2 regions of the Streptomyces sp. NPDC001903 genome follow, and region 2 is predicted to be linked to the other one. Evidence: predicted binding sites of a transcription regulator. Region 2 holds the regulator's gene; the other holds the start of a gene.
The links. The regulator HspR, encoded in region 2, represses chaperone genes until heat shock. The targets are predictions, from matches to a motif close to TTGAGNNNNNNNNNCTCAA.
Positions count from the first base shown of each region.

Region 1: the regulator HspR is predicted to act here: its motif matches at 2,149-2,167, upstream of lon (endopeptidase La).

Region 1 is NZ_JBIASZ010000001.1:386,450-394,835, reverse strand. It holds gene lon (endopeptidase La) at 1-2,126, opposite strand, end outside; gene ACFYZS_RS01805 (DUF4097 family beta strand repeat-containing protein) at 2,283-3,035, opposite strand; gene ACFYZS_RS01800 (sulfurtransferase) at 3,146-4,024, opposite strand; gene ACFYZS_RS01795 (hypothetical protein) at 4,203-5,252, shown strand; gene ACFYZS_RS01790 (hypothetical protein) at 5,249-6,796, shown strand; gene ACFYZS_RS01785 (hypothetical protein) at 6,804-8,108, opposite strand; gene ACFYZS_RS01780 (hypothetical protein) at 8,288-8,386, shown strand, end outside.
Region 2 is NZ_JBIASZ010000004.1:390,231-398,616, forward strand. It holds partial or broken gene ACFYZS_RS11455 ((Fe-S)-binding protein) at 1-572, opposite strand, end outside; gene ACFYZS_RS11460 (sugar transferase) at 683-1,285, opposite strand; gene dnaK (molecular chaperone DnaK) at 1,491-3,335, shown strand; gene grpE (nucleotide exchange factor GrpE) at 3,335-4,015, shown strand; gene dnaJ (molecular chaperone DnaJ) at 4,055-5,239, shown strand; gene ACFYZS_RS11480 (heat shock protein transcriptional repressor HspR) at 5,241-5,693, shown strand; gene ACFYZS_RS11485 (helix-turn-helix transcriptional regulator) at 5,792-6,805, opposite strand; gene ACFYZS_RS11490 (hypothetical protein) at 7,132-7,446, shown strand; gene ACFYZS_RS11495 (pyridoxamine 5'-phosphate oxidase family protein) at 7,609-8,022, opposite strand; gene clpB (ATP-dependent chaperone ClpB) at 8,158-8,386, shown strand, end outside.

The sequences.
Region 1 (8,386 bases), on a different contig from region 2:
GAGAGCAGCGAGGCGAGCGCCGTGGTCATCGTGATGCCCGCGCTCGGGCCGTCCTTCGGCACCGCGCCCGCCGGGAAGTGGATGTGCACGCCCCGGTCCTTCAGGTCGGCGACCGGAAGCTCCAGCTCCGCGCCGTGCGAGCGCAGGAAGCTGAGCGCGATCTGCGCCGACTCCTTCATGACGTCGCCGAGCTGCCCGGTGAGGGTGAGTCCGGCGGCCCCCGTCTCGGGGTCGGCCAGCGAGGCCTCGACGAAGAGGACGTCGCCGCCCGCGCCGGTCACGGCGAGCCCGGTGGCCACGCCGGGGACGGCGGTGCGCCGCTCGGCGGGGTCCTGCGCGGACTCCGGGACGTGGTGCGGGCGCCCGATGAGCCCGCGCAGGTCCTCGGCGCCGATGCGCAGCGGCAGTTCCCGCTCCCCCAGCTCGTGCTGGGAGGCCACCTTGCGCAGCAGGCGCGCGATGGACCGCTCCAGGGTGCGCACGCCCGCCTCGCGGGTGTACTCACCGGCCAGCTTGCGCAGGGCGTCCTCTTCCAGCACCACCTCGTCGGCGCCGAGCCCGGCGCGCTCCAGCTGGCGGGGCAGCAGGTGGTCGCGGGCGATGACGACCTTCTCGTCCTCGGTGTAGCCGTCGAGGCGGACGAGCTCCATGCGGTCGGCGAGCGCCTCGGGGATGGCCTCCAGGACGTTGGCGGTGGCCAGGAAGACCACGTCGCTGAGGTCCAGTTCCACCTCCAGGTAGTGGTCCCGGAAGGTGTGGTTCTGGGCGGGGTCGAGGACCTCCAGCAGCGCGGCCGCCGGGTCTCCGCGGAAGTCCGACCCGACCTTGTCGATCTCGTCGAGCAGGACGACGGGGTTCATCGACCCGGCTTCCTTGATGGCCCGTACGATCCGGCCGGGCAGGGCGCCGACGTACGTGCGCCGGTGGCCGCGGATCTCGGCCTCGTCGCGGACGCCGCCGAGGGCGACGCGGACGAACTTGCGCCCCATGGCGTGGGCCACGGACTCCCCCAGGGAGGTCTTGCCGACGCCGGGAGGCCCGACCAGTGCCAGTACGGCGCCGCCGCGGCGGCCGCCGATGACGCCCATGCCGCGCTCGCTGCGCCGCTTGCGCACGGCGAGGTACTCGGTGATGCGGTCCTTCACGTCGCTCAGCCCGGCGTGCTCGGCGTCCAGGACCGCCCGGGCGCCGCGGATGTCGTACTCGTCCTCGGTCCGCTCGTTCCAGGGCAGTTCCAGAATGGTGTCGAGCCAGGTGCGGATCCAGGAGCCCTCGGGGGACTGGTCGCTGGAGCGCTCCAGCTTGTCGACCTCCTTGAGCGCGGCCTCCCGTACCTTCTCGGGCAGGTCGGCGCCCTCGACGCGGGCCCGGTAGTCGTCGGACTCCTCGCCGTCCTTCTCGCCGTTCAGCTCGCGCAGTTCCTTGCGCACGGCCTCCAGCTGGCGGCGCAGCAGGAACTCGCGCTGCTGCTTCTCGACGCCGTCCTGGACGTCCTTGGCGATGGACTCGGCGACGTCCTGCTCGGCGAGGTGGTCGCGGAGCCAGGTGATGGCCAGCTTCAGGCGGGCGACGGGGTCGGCGGTCTCGAGCAGCTCGACCTTCTGGGCGACGGTCAGGAAGGGCGAGTACCCGGAGTTGTCGGCGAGCGCGGACACCCCTTCGATCTGCTGGACGCGGTCCACGACCTGCCAGGCCCCGCGCTTCTTGAGCCAGCTGGTGGCGAGTGCCTTGTACTCCTTGACGAGCTCGGTGACCGACCCGGGCAGCGGGTCGGGCAGCCTCTCGTCGACGCTCTCGCCCTCGACCCAGAGCGCGGCCCCGGGCCCGGTGGTCCCGGCCCCGATCCTGACGCGGCCGACACCGCGGATGAGCGCCCCGGGATCCCCGTCGGAGAGCCGCCCCACCTGCTCGACGGTCCCGAGCACACCGGTGCCGGCGTACTTCCCGTCGACCCGCGGCACGAGCAGCACCCGGGGCTTCCCGCTCCGGACCGCCGCCTGGGCGGCCTCGACGGCCCCCCGCACCTCGGCGTCGGACAGGTCCAGCGGAACGACCATCCCAGGCAGCACGACCTCGTCGTCGAGCGGCAGCACGGGCAGAGTGAGCGTTACGGACGTCGAAGCCATGATCTTCCCTCCGGCAGTGAAGTTGAGCTATGCCGACTCAATGCATGTGCGCCGCCCAATGTTCCCCAACCGCCGTTCGCCCCCGGCGAACACCCCCTGCGACCCCACCGCCACACCCCGCACGCGCGGCGCCTCGGCCTCCGCCGGGCCGACGGCTCAGGGGGCCGGCTGGATCCGGATGTCCCCCGAGGAGGTCTGGATCTTGAGGTGGGAGGGGGCCGTGGGAGTGGAGGGGAGGGTGTCCCGGGTGCCCGAGCCGGTGGTCGTCGTGATCTCGTACGGGGCCGGCGGGACCCCGAGGAACACGTCGCCCGAGCCGGACCGGGCGGTGACCGACGCGGGCGGGCTCGCGAACGTCAGGCGGGCGTCGCCCGAGGAGGCGCGGAGGTCGGCCGTCGGCGCGGTCAGGGCGGTGGCGGTGATCGACCCCGAGGACGTACGGACCTTCAGGGGGCCGGTGACGCCGTCGGCCCTGACGTCGCCCGAGGAGGACGAGAGGTCCGCCCCCGCCACACCGGTCACCGAGATGCGGCCGCTGCTGCTCGCCAGCGTGACCGCGGCCGAGGCCGGGACCTCCAGGCGGTAGTCGACGAAGCAGTGGTCCGAGCAGCCGTCCGTCAGGGTGAGGACGCCTCCCGACACCCGCTGGCCCGGCTTCGGTGCCGTGTCGCCGCGGTAGTGGAGGGTGCGGTGGACCGTGACCCCCGGGCCCGTGCCGGGGGTGACCTCGATGGAGCCGCTCCGGGCGTCCTTCACCTCGACCGCCGTGACGGCATCCCCGATCGTCGCGTCGGCCGCCGCGGTCTTCTGCTCGGCGTCCTCGAAGGAGCAGCCGTAGAGCAGCAGTCCGGCGGCCATGAGGACGACCACCGTCCGGCTGAAGCGCAATGACGTGATGTGGGAAGGCATGTGTACACCCTGGTACGCCGCCGGCCGCCTTCCGATGGGGCACGTACCCGGCCCGGGGTGGGGTTAGCCCCCGGTCCGGTCCCTCAGCTCCGGTCCCTCAGTCCGGTCCCTCAGCCCTTCGCCGCCGGGAGGTCCGGGCGGCCGGCCCAGTCCGTCCAGGAGCCGTCGTAGACCGCCAGGTCGCGGTGGCCGGCGAGGGCCGCGCCCAGGGCCAGGACGCAGGCCGTCACTCCCGAACCGCAGCTGAAGTACAGCCGCTCCCGGTCGCCGGCCAACGCCCCGAAGGCCTCGCGCAGTTCCCCGGCGGGCCGCATCAGTCCGCCGCGCTGGAGGTCCCCGAACGGCAGGTTCACCGCACCCGGCATGTGGCCCCCGCGCAGCCCCGGCCGCGGTTCCGGGGCCGCGCCGGTGAAGCGCTCGCGCGTACGGGCGTCCAGTACGAGCGCTCCCGGATCGGCGAGGGCCGCCCCGACGGCGGCGTAGTCCACCAGCAGCCCCGGTCGCGGCCGGGCCGTGAAGGAGCCGCGCGGGCCCTCGTACGCCGGTCCGCTCGCCTCGACGGGCAGCCCGGCCGCGGTCCAGGCGGGCAGGCCGCCGTCCAGGACGGCCGCCCGGTCGAAGCCCATGGCGCGCAGCATCCACCAGGCCCGCGCGCTGGAGTAGACGCCGGCGCCGTCGTAGACGACGACCGTGCTGGTGTCGTCGACTCCGAGCCCGCGCAGCGCCTCCTCGAAGGCGGCGGCCGCGGGCATGGTGTGCGGGGCGGGGGCGTCGTGGTCGGACAGGGCGCCGTCGAGGTCGAAGGGCCGGGCCCCCGGGATCCGCCGGCCGGCGCCGCGGTGGGCGCCGACGGAGGCGTCGAACACGACGAGCCCCGGCTCGCCGAGCCGGCCGGCCAGCCAGTGGGCCCCGACCAGCGGCCCGGGCGGCGGGGCGGGGGCGTCCGCGGTGGCGTCCGCGGTGGCGGCGGCAGGGCGGGACGTGGTCATGGGCACCTCCGAGTGGGTCGTCACGGGCCGCGCAGGCGAAGGGGCCCGTCGCACATCCTCCTACGGGGCTCCGGCCGGGCCGTCTCAATTCGGATCGGCTGTTTTTCGTCTCTGCTCCGCGCCCCGGGTGCCGCACCATGGCGGTCCCGGGGAGCCGGGGCCAAGGCTTGGGGGAGCCGTGACGGAGACGACGAGCGAGCAGCACGAACCGGCGGGGGAACCCGGGAGCGTCCTCGGGCCCGAGCAGGACGCGCCGAATGCGCCGGACGCGCCGGACGCGCCGGACGAACGGGATGAGCCGACCGGGCAGGACGCGCTCGGCACCGCCGCCGAGCCGGAGGCCGAGGCTGCCGCCGTAACCGAAGCCGAACCCGAAGCCGAGTCGGCCGCGGAACCCGAATCCGAGCCCGAACCCGGATCCGAACCCGGATCCGAGACCGACTCCGAAGACCGGCGGCTCGGAGGCCGGATCCGCAGCCGGATCCGGACGTTCGCCCTCGCCGCCGCCGGGGTGGCCCTCAGCGCCGTCGTCGCCGCGGTCGTCTCGGCGTACCTCGACATCTGGTCCGTACGGGAACCACCGCCCGGCGCCCCGCGGATCACCGCCACCACCGAGGTCTGGTGGGACCTGATGAGCGACCGCCACCTCGTACGGGCCGCGCCCGGCTCCGCGTACGAGAAGGAGCCGCTCCTCATGGGCGATGCCCAGGACACCCTGGCGCGCATGGTCACCGAGGGCGGGGTCGACGCGGGCATGATGCGGATCCGGCTGATCCTCACGAACTTCACCCGCACGCCCGCCACCATCACCTCCGTCCGGGCCCGCATCGAACGCACCCGCCCCGCGCCCGCGGGCCCGCTCTTCCACTGCGGCGGCCCCCAGGGAAGCTCCGAGGTCAGCCGGGTGGTCCTCGACCTGTCCACCCCCCAGCGGCCCGCCTGGGAACAGGACGCCGAAGGACGCCCGACGGGGCAGTACCCGAGCGCCAAGGTCCAGGTGGCGGCCCAGGGAGACCCGGCCTACTTCGACGTCGCGGTCCGGACGGACGCCGCGGCGGGCCCTGCCGCCGTCGCCTACGAGTTCGTACTCGACGTCTCCTACACGCAGGGGGACCGGCAGCAGCACCTGCTCGTGGACAAGGCCGGGCGCCCGTTCGCCCTGGCCCAGGGGGTCGAGAACCGGTCCCAGGGATTCCACTGCAACGACACCGGATGGAAGACCGCATGACGACCGGCACGACGGGCCGCACGACGAGCGGCACGACGGGCGCCCGGCCGGGAGGCCGGCGCCGGACCGTCGTCACGGCGGCCGCCGCCGTCCTGGTCTTCGTCCTCTGCTCCGCCCTCACCGTCGCACTGCTGCGCACCCTGTTCCCCGCCCCGGACGGCCCCGGCCGCCACCGCATGTACGCGGCCGGCGCCCCGCTCCTGGACGGCGGCGGCAGCCCCTGGACCGCCACCCTCCCGCAGCCCGGCCGGCAGCCGCCCGCCGAGCTGATGCGCGGCGTGCTGGGCTGCGCCCCGCTGTTCCGGTGGGCCGCCGGAGCCCGCGCCGTGCCCCGCGGGCAGGTCACCCTCGCGTACTCCGTCGGGGCGTCCCCTTCGCGGGCGGCCCTGGTCCGCGGGGTCCGCGTGGTCAGGGGGCCGGCCATATCCGTACCGCGCGGCGACGACGTCGGCTGCGCGGGACGGACCGAGGACGAGAGGCGGGCAGCCGTGGAAGTGGCCCGCGGCAAGCCCGTGCAGCCGGTCCGCCTCTCCCTGGACCGCCCCGGCGACCGCCAGGAGGCCCCGCTCCCGGTCCGGGCGGGCGGTACGGCCACGGGACTGGTCACCGTCACGACGGCCACCTGCACCTGCGCCTGGTGGCTGGAACTGGACGTGGAGGAGGACGGCCGGCAGGTCACCGTACGGGTGGACGACGACGGCCGCCCCTTCACCCTGGCACCGCCGGCGACCCCGCTCTCGACCTCCGCCGACCGGGACTTCCAGATACCCCGCCCGCTGTCCCGGGCCTTCGGCGACCCGCAGCCCGCCCAGGCCGGGGTCTCCGTCGCCGCCGCACTCGTGCCGCGGCGCGCCGACTGGGAGGCCGAGTCCGACGCCCCGCAGGACCCGGCGGCCGCCGTCGGGGGCGAGGCCCGGCTCGGCGAGGTGGCCTGCGGCCGCATGTACGACTCGGTGCTGCGCGCCGGCGGGGTTCCGGCCGGCGACCACGAACTCCGGCTCGTGTTCAGCGGCCCTCCCCTCACGGCGGGGGCGGTCCTGAACGCGTCGGTGCGGCTGGAGAGCGTCCGCCTCGACGCCGCGCAGCGCTACCGCTACTCCTGCTCGCGCGAGGGCGTGGAGCCGGTCGCCCCCATCGACAGGGTGGACATCGAACGGCACCTGTTTCCCAACACCCTGCACGCGCTGGGGCCGTTCTCCAGCGGCTCGCTGAAGTACGACCCGAGCTGGCGGCCGGAGCGGGGCGTGGGCCTGTCGATGCCGCTCGCCACGGACGAGCTGTTCGCCTTCGGCACGGCGGGCGCGGACGGTCGGGGCACCTTCGGCATCGGCGCCGTCATCGCGCCCACCCAGGCCACCTACGGCATGACGGTGGAGGTGACGATCACCCTGCCGACGGGCGAGCGCAGCGCGTTCACCCTGACCGACCACGGCAGGCCGTTCCTGCTCGGACCCGACAGGACCGAGCTGGAACCGGCGCACCGGCAGGAGTTCCTCGAACCGTTCGCCGGTCCGCACGCCCGCTACCAGGACAAACTGCCTTAGACGCCTGTTAGCGGTCGGTGCAGTGGCCGGGGCGGGCGTAGACGGCGATCCGGGCGCCGCGGACCTCGTCGACCGAGCACAGGTCGAAGTGCGAGGCCAGCGTCTGGCGTTTGACCGCCTCGCGGGGGTACGGGTCCAGCGGCTGGTCCGCCGGGTCCGTCAGGGCCACCACCCGCGGCGCCTCCACCAGGCGGGTCCAGATCCGCTCCGTCGGGAGCTCCGTGCCCTGGAGGCTGTGCGAAGCCGCCGGGGTGCGGTCCAGGGCCAGGTCGCGCAGGCTCCCGTACAGCCGCGGCGAGGACAGCAGCCACTCGCGCCGCCGCGCGGGCATGAACAGCACGGCGTCCGACGGCCGGGCCCGCTCCCGTACGGCGGCGGCCACCGCGAGCACGTCGTCCTTGCGGCTCTCGGGGGTGCGCAGCCAGAGCGACCACCAGCCGAACGGCACCAGCAGGGCGCCCACCAGCAGCCACGGCCACCACCCCCGGGCCGCTGCCAGCCGGGCCCCGGCGAGCAGGGCGAGCCCGGCGAGCGCGTAGAGCACGTACCGGTCCACGTACCAGGGGTGGACGAGGGAGACGGCCATGAGCAGGCCGGGCGGGACCAGGGCCAGCGGCAGGGCGACGCGGACCAGTTCCCGCGGCAGGGCCGGGCTCCGCGCGAGCAGCAGGGAGGCCGCCGCGACCACCCCGTACGCCGCCCAGTCCCGCCAGCTCGGCCGGCCGAGCCAGCCCAGCTGCTGCTCCGCCTGCCGGGCGCTCACCGCGGCCAGCGGCAGCAGCAGGGCCACCACCGCGGCGGCGCTCCACCGCCAGCCGCGCGAGCGCCGGGCGGTGACCGCGTGCGCGAGGAGGGCCAGTACGGCGAACTCGTGCAGCCAGCAGCCCAGGAGCAGGACCACGGTGTACGCGGCCCACCGCTCGCGCAGCATCAGGTACGTCGCCCACACCACGGCCGCCGCGACGAGGGCGTACGAGCGGCCCTCCTGCGCGTACATCTGCACGGGCGGCAGCACGGCGTAGGCCGCGCCGGACCAGAGCGCGGCCCGCTCCCCCGCGAGCCGGCGGGCCACGGCGGCGACCCCGGCCGCGGCGAGGGCGGTGGCGGCGACGGAGGGCAGGCGCAGCGCCCACAGGCCGCCCGCACCCGGTCCGCCGCCGGGCCCCGCTCCCCCGCCGTCCCAGAGCGCGAACACCGCGTGCATCAGCAGGTAGTACAGGCCGTGCACGGCGTCGACCTGCCCGAGCAGCTCCCAGAGCCCGCCGAGCGGCCGGTGCGCCACCTGCCAGGTGACGGACTCGTCGCGCCACATGCTGCCGCGGCCGTCCGCGCCGGCCCGCTCCAGGCCCCAGAGGCCGAGGAGGACGGCGAGCAGCGGCGGCAGCCAGCGCCAGGCGGCGGTGCGGCGGATGTCGTCCTCCCGGTGCTTTCCGTAGGGGTGGTGCCGACTCCATACTCGGGGGTCGGCCCGAGAACCTCCGGGGGTGGGGTGTGCGCGCGTTCCGAGCGGTGGCGGCGGTGCTGCTGAGTGCGGTGGTCCTGGCAGGGTGCGGTTCGGGGGGCGGAGGGTCGGACAAGCCGTCCGGGAGT
Region 2 (8,386 bases):
GAGGCGAAGAAGCCCGGCTCCCAGCCGTCGACGCCGTGCTGGACGCCCTCCAGCGCGCGCAGCGTCATGATGCAGACGCCGACGATCAGGATGACGGCTTCGACGAAGTACGCCTGGCCCGTCTTGGAGCCCGCGAAGCGGGACTTGCGGCCCGCCGCGCCCGGTCGGCTCAGCTGCCGGATCACGATCAGGGTCACGATGCCGAGGACGGTCATCAGGCCGAGGAACTCGGTGAAGATCTCGTACGGCAGCCAGTCGCCGATGATCGGGATCAGCCAGTCGGCCTGGAAGAGCTGACCGAAGGCGTTCACGATCGTCAGCAGCAGCGAGAAGAAGCCCACCGCCACGAACCAGTGCGCGAACCCGACGATGCCCCAGCGGTTCATGCGGGTGTGGCCGAGGAACTCCTTGACCAGGGTGATGGTGCGCTGCGTCGGGTCGCCCGTGCGGGTGCCCGCGGGCACTGGCTGGCCGAGCCGCACGAAGCGGTAGATCTGCACGGTGGCACGGCCGAACAGCGCGACGGCCACCACCGTGATGACCAGCGACACGATGATCGCGGCGAGTTGCATGGAAGGGCTCCTCGGGCGGCACTTACTAAGCGGTAACTTATGAAGTCAAGGCTTGAGGTTACCCATTCCCCGCGCCGCAATGTAGGTGGGCGAGCGGTGATCTGTGTCGCTCAGGCATGCCTGTGTCGACAGGCCGCCCGAGGGGTCTGAGCCAGGATCGCGAGATCCATCCCCAGCCAATGGCTCTCCACATAGTGCCGGTCCAGCAGCGCCATCTCTTCCCAGGGGAGGTCGGATCGCGCGCTCACCTGCCACAAACCGGTCATTCCGGGGCGTACGAGAAGCCGATCGGCCCGATCCGTACGCGGTTCCGGGCGCGGCCCGACCAGCGACATCTCGCCGCGCAGCACGTTCAGCAGCTGCGGCAGCCCGTCCAGGGCGCACCGCTCCAGGGCCGCCCCCAGCCGGCCCGCCCCGTCCGTGCGCAGCCGCCAGGTGAGGAACGGCCGCCCGGCGAGCCCGGCCGCGGGTTCCCGTACGAAGACTCGGCCGCCCTGGGCCGCGTACAGCAGGGCGGCGACGACCAGCATCGGCAGTGCGAACAGCCCGGTCAGCGCAGTGGCCCCGAGGAGGTCGACCACCCGCTTCGCGGACAGGTCCGGCAGGTCAGGCAGGTCCGGCAGGTCCGGCTGGCGCACGAGGGGGTGCGGGTTCGCGGGGCGCCGTCGTACGAGGTGCCGGATCGTGGGGAGCGTGAGCGGCGGCAGCGGCATGGGGGCACCCTGCATGCGCCCCCGGCGGTTTCGGCGGTGCCGCGCAGCGGTCCGCCCCAGCATCGCCCGCTCGGCCCTCGCGAGGCCTCTGTGAGCGTAAGCGCGCGATAAAAGTTGAGCCGACTCCACTCACCTCTGTTGACGACGGCGCGGGGATGCGGCATGGTTGAGTCTGTTCCACTCAAGTCAGCTGGAGGAAATCAAAATGGCACGTGCGGTCGGCATCGACCTGGGCACCACTAACTCCGTCGTCAGCGTTCTCGAAGGCGGCGAGCCCACCGTCATCACCAACGCCGAGGGCGCCAGGACCACGCCGTCCGTCGTCGCCTTCGCCAAGAACGGCGAGGTCCTCGTCGGCGAGGTCGCCAAGCGCCAGGCGGTCACGAACGTGGACCGCACCATCCGCTCCGTCAAGCGCCACATGGGCACTGACTGGAAGATCAACCTGGATGGCAAGGACTTCAACCCGCAGCAGATGAGCGCCTTCATCCTGCAGAAGCTGAAGCGCGACGCCGAGGCGTACCTGGGTGAGAAGGTCACGGACGCGGTCATCACCGTCCCGGCCTACTTCAACGACTCCGAGCGCCAGGCGACGAAGGAGGCCGGCGAGATCGCGGGCCTGAACGTCCTGCGTATTGTCAACGAGCCGACCGCCGCCGCCCTGGCCTACGGCCTCGACAAGGACGACCAGACCATTCTCGTCTTCGACCTCGGCGGCGGCACCTTCGACGTGTCGCTCCTCGAGATCGGCGACGGCGTCGTCGAGGTCAAGGCCACCAACGGTGACAACCACCTCGGTGGTGACGACTGGGACCAGCGCGTCGTCGACTACCTGGTGAAGCAGTTCGCCAACGGTCACGGCGTGGACCTCTCCAAGGACAAGATGGCGCTCCAGCGCCTGCGCGAGGCCGCCGAGAAGGCGAAGATCGAGCTGTCCTCCTCCACGGAGACCACGATCAACCTGCCCTACATCACGGCTTCCGCCGAGGGCCCGCTGCACCTGGACGAGAAGCTCACGCGCGCCCAGTTCCAGCAGCTGACCGCAGACCTGCTGGACCGCTGCAAGACCCCGTTCCACAACGTCATCAAGGACGCCGGCATCCAGCTGTCCGAGATCGACCACGTGGTCCTGGTCGGCGGCTCCACCCGCATGCCGGCCGTCGCCGAGCTCGTCAAGGAGCTGACCGGCGGTCAGGACGCGAACAAGGGCGTCAACCCGGACGAGGTCGTCGCCATCGGCGCCACCCTCCAGGCCGGTGTCCTCAAGGGTGAGGTCAAGGACGTCCTGCTCCTCGACGTGACCCCGCTGTCCCTCGGCATCGAGACCAAGGGCGGCATCATGACCAAGCTCATCGAGCGCAACACCACGATCCCGACCAAGCGGTCCGAGATCTTCACGACGGCCGAGGACAACCAGCCGTCCGTGCAGATCCAGGTCTACCAGGGCGAGCGCGAGATCGCGGCGTACAACAAGAAGCTCGGCATGTTCGAGCTGACCGGCCTGCCGCCGGCCCCGCGTGGCGTCCCGCAGATCGAGGTCTCCTTCGACATCGACGCGAACGGCATCATGCACGTCACGGCCAAGGACCTTGGCACGGGCAAGGAGCAGAAGATGACCGTCACCGGCGGCTCCTCGCTCGGCAAGGACGAGGTCGACCGCATGCGCCAGGAGGCGGAGCAGTACGCGGACGAGGACCTGCGCCGCAAGGAGGCCGCCGAGTCCCGCAACCAGGGCGAGCAGCTCGTCTACCAGACGGAGAAGTTCGTCAAGGACAACGAGGACAAGGTCCCGGCCGAGGTCAAGACCGAGGTCGAGTCCGCCGTCGCCGAGCTGAAGGAAAAGCTCAAGGGCGAGGACACCGCCGAGATCCGCACCGCGACCGAGAAGCTCGCCGCGGTCAGCCAGAAGCTCGGCCAGGCCATCTACGCCGACGCGCAGGCCGCCCAGGCCGCCGGCGGTGCCGGTGACGCGGGCCAGGCCAAGGCCGACGACGACGTCGTCGACGCCGAGATCGTGGACGAGGACAAGCCGAAGGGCGGCGCTGCCTGATGTCGGAGGAGACCCCGGGCTTCGAGGAGAAGCCCGAAGTCCCCGCCGACGGCACGCCTGACGACGCCGCCGAGCCGAACGCCGCAGCTTCCTCCAAGGAGGAGGCCGCGGCCCCGGCCGGGGACTCCGCAGCCCAGTCCGCCCAGTCCGCCCAGGACACGGCTCTGCTGGCGCAGCTGGACCAGGCCCGCACCGCGCTCTCGGAGCGCACCGCGGACCTCCAGCGGCTCCAGGCGGAGTACCAGAACTACCGCCGCCGGGTGGAGCGGGACCGGATCGCCGTCAAGGAGATCGCGGTCGCTTCCCTCCTGACGGAGCTGCTCCCGACCCTGGACGACATCGGCCGGGCGCGGGACCATGGCGAGCTGGTCGGCGGCTTCAAGTCGGTGGCCGAATCGCTGGAGACCGCCGCGGCCAAGATGGGGCTGCAGCAGTTCGGCAAGGAGGGCGAGCCCTTCGACCCGACGATCCACGAGGCCCTGATGCACTCGTACGCGCCGGACGTCACCGAGACGACCTGCGTGGCGATCCTGCAGCCGGGGTACCGGATCGGCGAGCGTACGATCCGCCCCGCGCGGGTCGCGGTGGCCGAGCCCCAGCCGGGCGCGGCCCCCAAGTCCGAGTCGGCCGAGGCCGACGCGCCTTCGGACAAGGACACGGATGCCCCCGACAAGGGCTGACGTTGAACCAGTAGCGGTACGAGAGGAGGGACACCGGGGATGAGCACGAAGGACTTCGTCGAGAAGGACTACTACAAGGTCCTCGGTGTCCCGAAGGACGCCACCGAGGCCGAGATCAAGAAGGCGTACCGGAAGCTCGCCCGCGAGTTCCACCCGGACGCCAACAAGGGCGACGCCTCGGCCGAGGAGCGCTTCAAGGAGATCTCCGAGGCCAACGACATCCTCGGCGACGCCAAGAAGCGCAAGGAGTACGACGAGGCCCGCGCCCTGTTCGGGAACGGCGGCTTCCGCCCCGGTCCCGGCGGGGGCGGCGGCTCGTTCAACTTCGACCTGGGCGACCTGTTCGGCGGCACCCAGCCGGGCGGCGGCGCGGGCGGCGGCTTCGGCGGCGGCGGCCTGGGCGATGTCTTCGGCGGACTGTTCAACCGCGGCGGCGCGGGTCCCGGTACCCGCGTCCAGCCGCGGCGCGGCCAGGACATCGAATCGGAGGTCACCCTCTCCTTCACGGAGGCGGTGGACGGGGCCACGGTCCCCCTCCGGATGTCCTCGCAGGCACCCTGCAAGGCCTGTTCGGGCACCGGCGACAAGAACGGCACGCCGCGCGTGTGCCCGACCTGCGTCGGCACCGGCCAGGTCTCGCGGGGCAGCGGCGGCGGGTTCTCGCTGACCGACCCCTGCGCGGACTGCAAGGGCCGCGGCCTGATCGCCGAGACCCCCTGCGACGTCTGCAAGGGCAGCGGGCGGGCCAAGTCCTCCCGCACCATGCAGGTCCGCATCCCGGCGGGCGTTTCCGACAGCCAGCGGATCCGGCTGCGCGGCAAGGGCGCTCCGGGCGAACGCGGCGGTCCCGCCGGTGACTTGTACGTCGTCGTCCACGTCGACAGCCACCCGGTGTTCGGCCGCAAGGACGACAACCTGACGGTCACCGTCCCGGTGACGATCGCCGAGGCGGCCCTGGGCGCCGACATCAAGGTCCCGACCCTGAACGGCCCTTCGGTGACGCTGAAGCTGCCGCCGGGCACCCCCAGCGGCCGCACGATGCGCGCCCGCGGCAAGGGAGCGGTCCGCAAGGACGGCACCCGCGGGGACCTGCTGGTGACGGTGGAGGTCGCAGTTCCGGCCACGCTGTCGGACAAGGCCCGCGAGGCGCTGGAGATGTACCGCGACGCGACGGAGTCGGAGGACCCGCGCGCCGTGCTGTTCGAGTCCGCGAAGGGAGCATGACATGGACGGCCGCCGCAGGAGCCACTACCAGCTCACGGATGACACACCGGTATACGTGATCTCGGTGGCCGCCCAGCTCTCGGGCCTGCATCCGCAGACCCTGCGCCAGTACGACCGCCTCGGCCTGGTCTCCCCGGACCGGACGGCCGGCCGCGGCCGGCGCTACTCGGCCCGCGACATCGAGCTGCTCCGCACGGTGCAGGCGCTGTCCCAGGACGAGGGCATCAACCTGGCGGGGATCAAGCGGATCATCGAGCTGGAGAACCAGGTCGCGGCGCTCCAGCAGCGCGTGGCCGAGCTCGCGGCGGCGGTGGACGGCGCGGCGGCCGTGCTCCAGCAGCGCGAGGCGCAGGTGCACGCCTCGTACCGGCGGGATCTGGTCAAGTACCAGCCGCCGGTGGCGGGCAACGCCCTGGTCGTCTGGCGCCCCGCGCCGAAGCGCCAGGGCGACTGACCCGCCCTCGCGGCGACCGATCCGCCCTCGCGGCGACCGAACCGCCCTCGAAGGCACGTACAGGCCCCGTCCGGGTTTCCGGGCGGGGCCCTGTCCGTTCAGTCGCCCTCGTCCTCCAGGATCCCGGAGCGGGCGATGAGGAAGCCGAGCTGGGCCCGGCTGCCGCTGCCGAGGGTGCTGGCGAGCTTCGCGATGTGCGCGCGGCAGGTCCGTACGTTCATGCCCAGCCGGCGGGCGATGGCCTCGTCCACGTGCCCCTCGATGAGGAGCTGCGCGATGGTGCGCTGCACGCCCGAGATGCCCCCGCGGGTGTGCTGGTACGTGACCTCCTCCTGGAGCGGTACCGCGCGGTGCCAGAGCTGCTCGAACACCTTGATGAGGTAGTCCACCAGCCCCGGGTGGCGCAGCTCCAGGGCGACCTGGCGGTCGTCGCTGGCCGGGATGAAGGCGACGGTCCGGTCGAAGATGATGAGGCGCTCGAAGAGCTCCTCCAGCGTGCGCACCTCGACCTTGCCGGCCTTGAGGAGGTCGACGTACGCGAGCGTGCCGCGGCTGTGCCGGACGGTGTGCTGGTAGAGGGTCCGGATCCGGACACCGCGGTCGGTGAGCGGCTGGTCGCGCTCCAAGGCCTCGGTGAGCTCCAGACTGGGGCGGGCGCCGCCGGGCTGGATGGTGAGCATCTCGGTGTGGCACTCGGCCGTGGCGAGGTTGAGGGCGGCGTTGATGGGGTCGAAGCCCTCGAGCACGGTGATGGCGTGGGTGCTCGCCGGACTCTGCGCGCTGATGGCGAGAAACGGCTCGAAAGCCTCGGACAGTTCGAGTGAGTCGCGGCGCCTGTCGCGGATCTCGCGTTCGATCGGATGCAGCCGCTGTGCGAGTGCCACCGCCGGTGGAACCGGACGGAGGGAATTAACGTCATCAGGATCTGGCTGCAACAACGCCAGTTCGAGCAGGCAGGGTGCCGTTTTGACATCCCCACGTGCGATACGTCCCGTGCGCAGTGCGCTCGTGTAGAGCCGTGCCCCCTCGCTGCACAGCTCGGTGACCGAGTGGGGATGTGTCGCTTTTGTTCTGTTTGTGGTCAAATCTCCACCCCCCAGGGTCCTGAACATGCAAGAACATGATGCATCGTCCCTGTGGCAGCGACGTGCCTGAATGAGCCATCGTCTGACAGGCGGGGGAGAGGATTTCATCAAGTGAGGACGAAGCCGACCATGAACAAGAGAATGCTTCGCTCGGCGCTTGCCACCGTCATCTTCTCGGCTGTGGCCGGTCTGGGACTTGCCGGGGTCACCCTGGGGGGAGCTGAAGGGGGTGCCGCAGACCTCCAGGCGGCGCCGCTGGAGGACAGCGGATGGCGTGCGGCACCGTTGGACAGCGGATGGCGCTCGAACCCCGCAGACGCCGAAGCCGGCGCCGTTGGCGTGGAGAGCGCGGCATGACCCCCGACGACCGCGGTTTCCGTCGCGAAATGGCCTCTGCCTACCGCTCCGGCTGGCAGTTCATCGACCTCGCCACCGCCATCCCCCACCCCGGCGACTCGCTGATGGTCACCCTGTTCGGACAGCCCATCGTCATCACGCGCGAGGAGGACGAGGACGTCCGGGCGTACCGGTGTCTGCGCCGCCCCCGCGGCGCGCCGCAGCCCGTCCGCTGCGAGGTGCGTTACGGAATGGTCTTCGTCAACCTTGATCAGCGCGACCACCAGCTCTTCGAACCCGATATCACCACCGCCACCCCCCGCAGTGCCTGAAGCGATTCCCCCGTCGTCGCAGATCGCTCCAGGTGCTTCCCCCACACAACGGCGCCATCGTGGACCTGACCACGATGGCGCCGTTGTGATGTCCGCGTCCAGCCCTTGAACCGGACAAGGTGAAAACCGAACCGTTCCGCCGGCCCGGCCGCCTCCCGCGCCTCAGGCCCGGCCCATGGCCCGGTCGAGGGTGATCTCCAGGACGACCCGGTCGGGATTGGGCGACGGCGTCCGCCCGTAGCGCTCCGCGTAGCGCGCCACCGCCTCGGCGACCGAGGCCTCGTCCGTACGGACCACCGCGCGCCCCTCCAGGGTCGCCCAGCGGCGCCCCGCCATCTGGCACACCGCGACCCGCGCGGGGCCCGCCTGCGCGCCCTGCGCCGCCAGTACGTTGCGGATCTTCTTGCTGTTCTTGTTGCTGATCACCCGGGCCAGGCCGGCCTCCGGGTCGTACGTGACGCCCACCGGCACCACGTGCGGGGTCCCGTCGGGGCGCGGGGTGGTCAGCGTGCAGACGTGCCGCTCCCGCCAGAAGGCGAGGTACTCGGGCGTCGGGTTGAGTACGTCAAGAGCCATGGCCCGAGGGTACGTGAGGGCACGGATCTGCCCTTGAGTGGAATAGACTCAACTTTGCGCACGCTGCCATACTCAAAGAGCGAGACTCGAGCCTGTGTCTGACCTGTCTGACCTGTCTGAGAGGAGAAGTCGCACGTGGATGCCGAGCTGACCAACAAGAGCCGGGACGCCCTGAACGCCGCCACCAGCCGTGCCGTGAAGGACGGCCACGCGGACCTGACCCCGGCGCACCTGCTGCTGGCCCTGCTGGCCGGCGAGGACAACGAGAACATCACCGACCTCCTCGCGGCCACCGATGCCGACCAGGCGGCGGTCCGAAACGGCGCCGAGCGGCTGCTGGCCGCCCTGCCCAGCGTCACGGGCT